2 regions of the Duganella paludis genome follow, and region 2 is predicted to be linked to the other one. Evidence: riboswitches for the same ligand, from Rfam matches in the RefSeq annotation. Region 2 holds a riboswitch; the other holds the start of a gene.
The links. A riboswitch is a leader RNA that binds a small molecule or an ion and turns the genes downstream of it on or off. The one in region 2 is predicted to bind thiamine pyrophosphate.
Positions count from the first base shown of each region.

Region 1 (3,903 bases), 3.3 Mb from region 2:
ACGGCGACGCCGCGAACTTGCGCGGAATGCGCCCGGCCAGATAAGCCTCACGCCCAGCCTGCACGCCCAGCTTCATGGCGCGCGCCATGCGCACCGGATCCTGCGCACCGGCGATGGCGGTGTTCATCAGCACACCGTCGCAACCAAGCTCCATGGCGATGGCCGCATCGGACGCCGTACCCACGCCGGCATCGACCAGCACCGGCACCTTGGCCTGCTCGATAATCAGCGACAGGTTCCAGGGATTCAGGATACCCATGCCGGAGCCGATCAGGGAAGCCAGCGGCATCACCGCCACACAACCGATATCCTCCAGCATGCGTGCCTGGATCGGATCGTCGCTGCAGTAGACCATCACATCGAAACCATCCTTGACCAGTTCACGGGCCGCGACCAGCGTCTCCGGCATATTCGGGAACAAGGTCTTCTCATCGCCCAGCACCTCCAGCTTCACCAGCTTGTGGCCATTGAGCAGCTCGCGCGCCATCTGCAAAGTGTAGACCGCATCCTTCGCCGTATAGCAGCCGGCGGTATTCGGCAGTATCGTGTACTGCGAAGGCGGCAACACATCGAGCAAACTGGGCGCCTTCGGATCCTGGCCGATATTCACGCGGCGGATCGCCACCGTAATAATCTCCGCCTCCGCTGCATCGGTCGCTTCGCGCGTCTGCTGCAGATCTTTATACTTCCCACTACCGACCAGCAGGCGCGAACGATATTCCTTGCCTGCGATTTTTAATACATCACTCATTTCCGTCTCCGATTTAACCGCCGCCGATGGCGCGCACGATATCCACTTTGTCCTGCGCCTGCAGGACGTGCTCCCGCCACTGCTGGCGCGGCACCACATTGCGGTTGACCGCCAGCGCCAGCGCCTGCCCGGTCAACTCCAGCGCATCGATCAACTGATCCAGCGTCTGCTGCGACGGCACCTGGCGCCGCGCCCCATTCAACTCAATCTCGATCATGATCGATCACGCCTTGGAATACAGCTCGGCGCCGTTCTTCATGAACTCCACCGCCTTCACCTGCATGCCGTTCTCAGCATACGCGCGCACCTCCTGCGTAATCTTCATCGAACAGAAATGCGGCCCGCACATGGAGCAGAAATGCGCCACCTTGGCCGAATCCTTGGGCAGGGTCTCGTCGTGGAACTCGCGCGCCTTGTCCGGATCCAGGCCGATATTGAACTGGTCATCCCAACGGAACTCAAAGCGCGCCTTGGACAGCGCGTTGTCGCGGATCTGTGCACCTGGATGGCCCTTCGCCAGATCGGCCGCATGCGCCGCGATCTTGTACGTGATGATGCCGTCCTTGACGTCGTTCTTGTCCGGCAAGCCCAGATGTTCCTTCGGCGTCACATAGCACAGCATCGCCGTGCCATACCAGCCTATCTGCGCCGCGCCGATGCCGGAGGTGATGTGGTCATAGCCCGGCGCGATATCGGTGGTCAGTGGTCCCAGCGTGTAGAACGGCGCCTCATGGCACTGCTCCAGCTGCAGATCCATATTCTCCTTGATCAGCTGCATCGGCACGTGGCCCGGGCCTTCGATCATCACCTGCACGTCGTGCTTCCAGGCGATCTGCGTCAGCTCGCCCAGCGTTTTCAGTTCTCCCAGCTGTGCCTCATCGTTGGCGTCATAAATCGAGCCTGGACGCAAACCGTCGCCCAGCGAGAACGACACGTCATACGCCTTCATGATCTGGCAGATCTCCTCGAAGTGCGTGTACAGGAACGACTCCTTGTGATGCGCCAGGCACCACTTGGCCATGATCGAACCGCCGCGCGAAACGATGCCGGTCAGGCGCTTGGCCGTCAGCGGCACATAGCGCAGCAGCACACCGGCATGGATGGTGAAGTAATCGACACCCTGCTCCGCCTGTTCGATCAGCGTATCGCGATAAATCTCCCAGGTCAGATCTTCGGCCTTGCCGTTGACCTTCTCCAGCGCCTGGTAAATCGGCACGGTGCCGATAGGTACGGGGCTGTTACGGATGATCCACTCGCGCGTTTCGTGTATATGCTTGCCGGTGGAGAGATCCATGACGTTGTCGCCGCCCCAGCGGATGGCCCAGGTCATCTTCTCGACTTCCTCGCCGATGGACGACGTCACCGCCGAGTTGCCGATGTTGGCGTTGATCTTGACCAGGAAATTGCGGCCGATGATCATCGGCTCGATTTCCGGGTGATTGATATTGGCCGGAATGATGGCGCGTCCACGGGCGATTTCCTCGCGCACGAATTCCGGCGTGATCTCGGCCGGGATGCTGGCGCCGAACGATTGTCCCGGATGCTGGCGGCCCATCAAATCGGCCAGGCGCTGACCCATCGGCCCAGAATTCTTCAGGTTTTCCAGATACTCCCGGCGGCGCAGGTTCTCGCGGATGGCGACGAACTCCATCTCCGGCGTGATGATGCCCTGCCGCGCGTAGTGCATCTGCGTCACGTTGCGGCCTTCGCGCGCGCGGCGCGGTTTGCGGTGCAGGTTGAAGCGCAGTTCGGCCAGTTGCGGATCGGCCAGACGCTGCTGGCCATACTCGGAGGTCGGGCCGTCCAGCTCCTCGGTATCGCCGCGCTCCAGTATCCACGGCAGGCGCGGCGTCGCGGCCAGGCCGGAGCGGATATCGATCGCTGCTTCCGGATCGGTGTACGGGCCGGAGGTGTCGTAGACGTAGATCGGCGGATTGGCTTCGAAGCCGAACGATGCGGGCGTGTCGGACTGGGTGATCTCGCGCATCGGCACGCGAATGTCGGGGCGGCTGCCCTGGACGTAGACTTTGCGTGAATTGGGTAAAGGCTTGATGGCTGCCTCGTCCACCGTGGCGGTGGCGGAGAGGAATTTGGCGTTGGCGTTCATTTGGCTCCTTTGTTCGGCTACAGGAGCCAGCAAAGGAGGTTGGACGACAGCCCGCGTACATGAATCAGGAGTAGCGGCGGCATCCTAAGCTTCCCTTCGCTGGCATTATCCAGATCAGGTTCGGAGGGTATTTCTCACCCGCGCCGCAGAATGCGACGCAGGACCCCTAGCGTGTGCCACCTTGCGGCAGCGGATGGAATTATAGGCCCAACCTTTCAATTTCACCAACCGGTTTCGTAGTACCCTAGCCGGAAATCCGCACAGGGGACAAATCATGTCGGCTCATCGCATTTTCACGACCGCGTTTGCGAAGGTATATCCGCTGTACGTACAGAAGGCCGAGCGCAAGGGACGCACGCAGGCAGAAGTCGATCAGATCATCTGCTGGTTGACGGGCTACGACGATGCCGGGCTGCGCCGGCAAATCGAACTGGGGATTGATTTTCAGGCTTTCTTCGACGAGGCGCCGGCCATGCATCCAAACAGTGCGCTCATCACAGGCCTGGTCTGCGGCGTCCGCGTCGAAGATGTTGAAGATCCGCTCATGCACAAGATCCGCCAACTGGACAAGCTAATCGACGAACTCGCCAAAGGAAAGGCGATGGAAAAAATCCTGCGCCATTAGCGCCCCGTGCCCCCGTGCATGCGCTAGTCCTTGAACTGCGGGGTGGATTTGCTCATGCCGGCCATCATGGCCGCTTGCAGGTCGGCCGACATCAGCATGGCGGCGTTCCAGGTGGCGACGTAGTTCAGGCCATCGGCCACGGAATGATCGCGGGCGTAGGTGATCATCTCCTTCACGCCGCGCACCGACAGTGGCGACTTGGCGGCGATCTGCGCGGCGATCTCGCGCACGCCGGCGCGCAAGGCTTCCAGCGATTCGAACACGCGGTTCACCAGGCGCATGTCTTTCGCCTCGGCGGCATCGAACTTGCGGGCGGTGTAGGCCAGTTCGCGCGCCATGCCTTCGCCGATCAGGCGCGGCAGGCGTTGCAGCGTGCCCACGTCCGCCACCATGCCGATATCGATTTCCTTGATGGTGAAC
Region 1 is NZ_CM136922.1:4,083,095-4,086,997, reverse strand. It holds gene ACXZ1M_RS18090 (thiazole synthase) at 1-751, opposite strand, end outside; gene thiS (sulfur carrier protein ThiS) at 765-968, opposite strand; gene thiC (phosphomethylpyrimidine synthase ThiC) at 975-2,858, opposite strand; TPP riboswitch at 2,933-3,036, opposite strand; gene ACXZ1M_RS18075 (DUF2200 domain-containing protein) at 3,133-3,483, shown strand; gene ACXZ1M_RS18070 (crotonase/enoyl-CoA hydratase family protein) at 3,507-3,903, opposite strand, start outside.
Region 1: another riboswitch for thiamine pyrophosphate. It lies ahead of thiC (phosphomethylpyrimidine synthase ThiC); the one in region 2 lies ahead of ACXZ1M_RS03625 (TonB-dependent siderophore receptor).

Region 2 (3,903 bases):
CGAGCTTCATCAACGTCGACATCAGCGAGCTGCTGGGCGACACCGCGCACGAGGCCTCGCGCCTGCCCGATGTGCGCATCGACACCGACATCGAGCCCGGCGCGCATGCGATGGGCAACGCCACCGACATCAAGCGCGTCATCAACAACCTGATCGAGAATGCGCGCCGCTACGGCAAGACGCCGGACAGCGACGTCACCGAGATCGACATCAAGTGCAGCGTCAAGGTGGTGCACGCGGTCAAGCGGGTGGTGATCGAGGTGCAGGACCACGGCAACGGCGTGCCGGCGGACCAGATCGAGCAGCTGCTCAAGCCCTTCACGCGGCTCGACACCGCGCGCGGCCAGGCCAACGGCGCCGGCCTCGGACTGGCCATCGTCGACCGTGTGCTGAGCCGCCACGGCGCCGAACTGCAGGTGCGCAACCGCGAAGGCGGCGGCTTGCAGATCGTGATCATGATGAAGGCGTTGTGATGCGGCGTGCGTTAGGTTGCGCCACGTTTGGCGCCGCCCTGCGCGGCATGTCCGGCGCTGGCATCGCCGCTGCGGCGATCGCGGGCGCCACCGCTGCAGGCGCGGCCATCGCCGCCCGCCCAGCCGCGCCGGCCGTCGTGCAGATGCGCGAGCCGAGCGCCGAGGAACGCAGCTCCTTCGACGACTACTACCGCGAGCACGTGCCGGCGCGCGTCAGCGGCGGGCCGTCGCTGTTCGCGCCCATGTTCGACATCTCGCGCCGTCGCGGCGAAGCCTGGCATGTGATTGCGCGCGTGGACTCCTCGCCGCGCCACCACTCGCCGGAACTATGCCGCCAGGTCCGCACCAGCTACATCTACGACGCCAAGGCGCCCAAGGGCCAGCGCTGGGTGCCATCTACCGCAGCACCGGAGTGGTACGTCTGGCTGGCCACGCCCAAAGTCATCTGCACCGCCGCCCAGTACACGGTGCGCATGGACCCGGCCGTGAGCAACGCGGACGCCACCGCGCTGCTGCGCCAGCACCGCGACCTGCTGCTGCGCGCACGCCTGCTCTTCGCCGGCAATTCCGGCTGCGCGCGCCAACGCGCCCTCACCTTCCGCCTGAACGCCATCGAACCGGCGCCGCCGGCCAATGGCGCGCCGGCGATGGTGGGCATGGTCTTCGAGAGCGACCGCGACACGCATGTGCGCGTCGCCGTGCGCAAGCATCGCGGGGAATACGCGGCGTGGAACGTCAGTTGCGATTGATGGGATGTTCCGGCGCTTCCAGCAGCTTGGTCAGCAATAGCTCCGTCGAGCCGTAGCCGTACAGCGAATCGGTCTCCAGGCCCTGGGTTTCGTAGGGCACGGATTCCTCGCGCTCCGAGCGGCTCGGATCGGCATCGGCGTAGGTCACGCGCCAGGCGCGCTTGAGGGCGTCGGCGCGGCGCAGGAATTGCGGCACCGGCCACATGGCCGGATCCCAGTGCTCGATATCGCCCAACACGCGCCAGTGGCCGCTGGCCAGCGCCATGTCGCCGCAGCGCAGCACCTTGACGGCGTCCTGCGGACGCAGGGTGTTCAACTCCTCCACCGACGGCAAGCGCGCCAGCTTGGGACCGAACAGGTACGCGAGCATGATTTTGCTGCCGGGCGACAGCCGCGCCACCAGACCCCATCCGTAGCCACCGTCCAGCAAAGGCACGGCAAACCAGCTCCCCTCTTGATACGACTGCTTCATTCACACCCTTTCATCGGCGCCGGCGGCGCAAGTCCGCAGTGTAGCCAGAGCGCGCAAAACGCGGCGCACGCCTCCGACTGTGCTACACTGGCGCCTCGCTAGGGGTCCTGGAACGTCGTTTCCGGGTGAGAGATACCCTTCGTACCTGATCTGGATAATGCCAGCGAAGGAAAGCGCAAATGTGGTTCTCCCCTCCTTTGATGGCTCTCTTCGCGGCTCCCAGCCGAACAAGTAGAGAGCAGATATGTCCACACCAAACCTTGCAGTGACCGCCATCGCGTTGGCGGTGTTACAGATGACTTCCGCCGCCGCCGAAGAGGTCGACCAGACGATGCAGGAAGTCGTCGTCACCGCCACCAAGACCCGCGCCGCCTCGGCCGCCGTGGCCGGCTTTTCCAATGCGCCGCTGCTGGAGACCCCGGCCTCGGTCAGCGTGATCACGGCTCAGCAGATGCTCGACCTGCAGATCCGCTCCACCACCGACGCCGCCAAATTCGACGCCAGCCTGAGCGACGCCTACAACGCGGTCGGCTACGCCGAGCAGTTTTCGATCCGCGGCTTCAAACTGGACAACGCGTCCAGCTACCGCAAGGACGGCACCGCCATCGCCGGCGACACCCAGATCCCGCTGGAGAACAAGGAACGCCTGGAAGTGCTCAAAGGCCTGTCCGGCCTGCAGGCCGGCGTCAGCGCGCCGGGCGGCATGATCAACTTCGTCACCAAGCGCCCGACCGACACGCCGCTGCGCACCGTGGTGCTGGAAACGCGTGAACGCGGCACGCTGTACGGCGCGCTCGACCTGGGCGGCCGCTTCGAGAACAGCGATTTCGGCTACCGCATCAACGCCGCCGGCGAGCGCCTGCGCTCCTACATCAAGGGCGCGGACGGCAACCGCAAGTTCGTCTCCGGCGCCTTCGACTGGCGCATCTCGCCACAGGCGCTGCTGCAGATCGACGCCGACTACCAACGCAAATCGCAGATCACCGCGCCGGGCTACCAGCTGCTCAACAACCTCACCCTGCCGGTGGTCGATGCCGACGTGCTGCTCAACGACCAGCCGTGGACCCGTCCCGTTGAAACCACTAGCAGCAATATCGGCGTGCGCTTCGAATACCAGTTCTCGCCCGAATGGAACGCCACCCTCAGCGCCAACCAGCACCACTTCAAGCGCGACGATTACACCGCCTTCCCTTACGGCTGCAGCGCGCAGGACCTGTATCCGGGCTACTGCGGCAATGGCGACTACGACGTCTACAACTACATCAGCAAGGGCGAGAAGAAATCGCCGCTGACGGCGCAGGCGCTGCTGCAAGGCCGCTTCGCCTCGGGCGCCATCGAGCACGAACTCACCGTCGGCGCGTCGTTCTTCAAGAACAGCGAAAAATGGGGCGACTACCTGTACGACTATTCCGGCACCAGCAATATCTACCATCCGGTGGTGGTGCCACCGGCCGAGGGCGACAGCGGTCCGGTGGCCGAGCGCCGCCGCGACAACGAGCGCGCCGTGTTCGCGCAGGACATCGTCAGCCTGAACGCGCAGCTCAAGCTGCACGCGGGCGCGCGCTACGTCCAGGTCAAGCGCGACGAATATGTGGAGCCGGACGAAGACGAGCTTGTGCCGCCGCCGTACGCCCACACCGATATCGGCTTCTGGCTGCCGAACGTGGCACTGGTGTACAACGTGCGTCCCAACGTCGCCATGTACGCCTCCTACGCGCAGGGCCTGGAACATGGCGGCGTGGCGCCGCTGGGCACCAAGAACAGGCACCGCGCGCTGGCGCCAAGTAAATCGAAGCAGGTGGAAGTGGGCATCAAAGCCGACCTGCGCCAGGACCTGAGCGCCACCGTGGCCCTGTTCCAGATCCGCAAAGGCCTGGAATACACGGACGCCGACAAATACTACGTGCGCAACGGCGAGGCGCAGAACCGTGGCCTCGAACTGTCGTTGAACGGCCGCGCCACGCGCGAGCTGACGGTGGGCTTCTCGGCCACCGCGCTCAACACGCAGCAAAGCGGCACCGGTTCGGCGGAGCTGGACGGCAAGCGCGTGACCGACGTCGCCGCGTTCAAGTCTTCGGTGTATGCGGACTACGCGGTGCCGCAAGTGACGGGCCTGAAGGTCGGCGCCAACTGGCTCTACTCCGGCAAGAAAGCCTTCGACGCGGCCAACACCGTGTTCGTGCCGAAGTACCACGTGACCAACCTGAGC
Region 2 is NZ_CM136922.1:798,572-802,474, forward strand. It holds gene ACXZ1M_RS03610 (sensor histidine kinase) at 1-473, shown strand, start outside; gene ACXZ1M_RS03615 (hypothetical protein) at 473-1,222, shown strand; gene ACXZ1M_RS03620 (Imm26 family immunity protein) at 1,209-1,694, opposite strand; TPP riboswitch at 1,785-1,883, shown strand; gene ACXZ1M_RS03625 (TonB-dependent siderophore receptor) at 1,939-3,903, shown strand, end outside.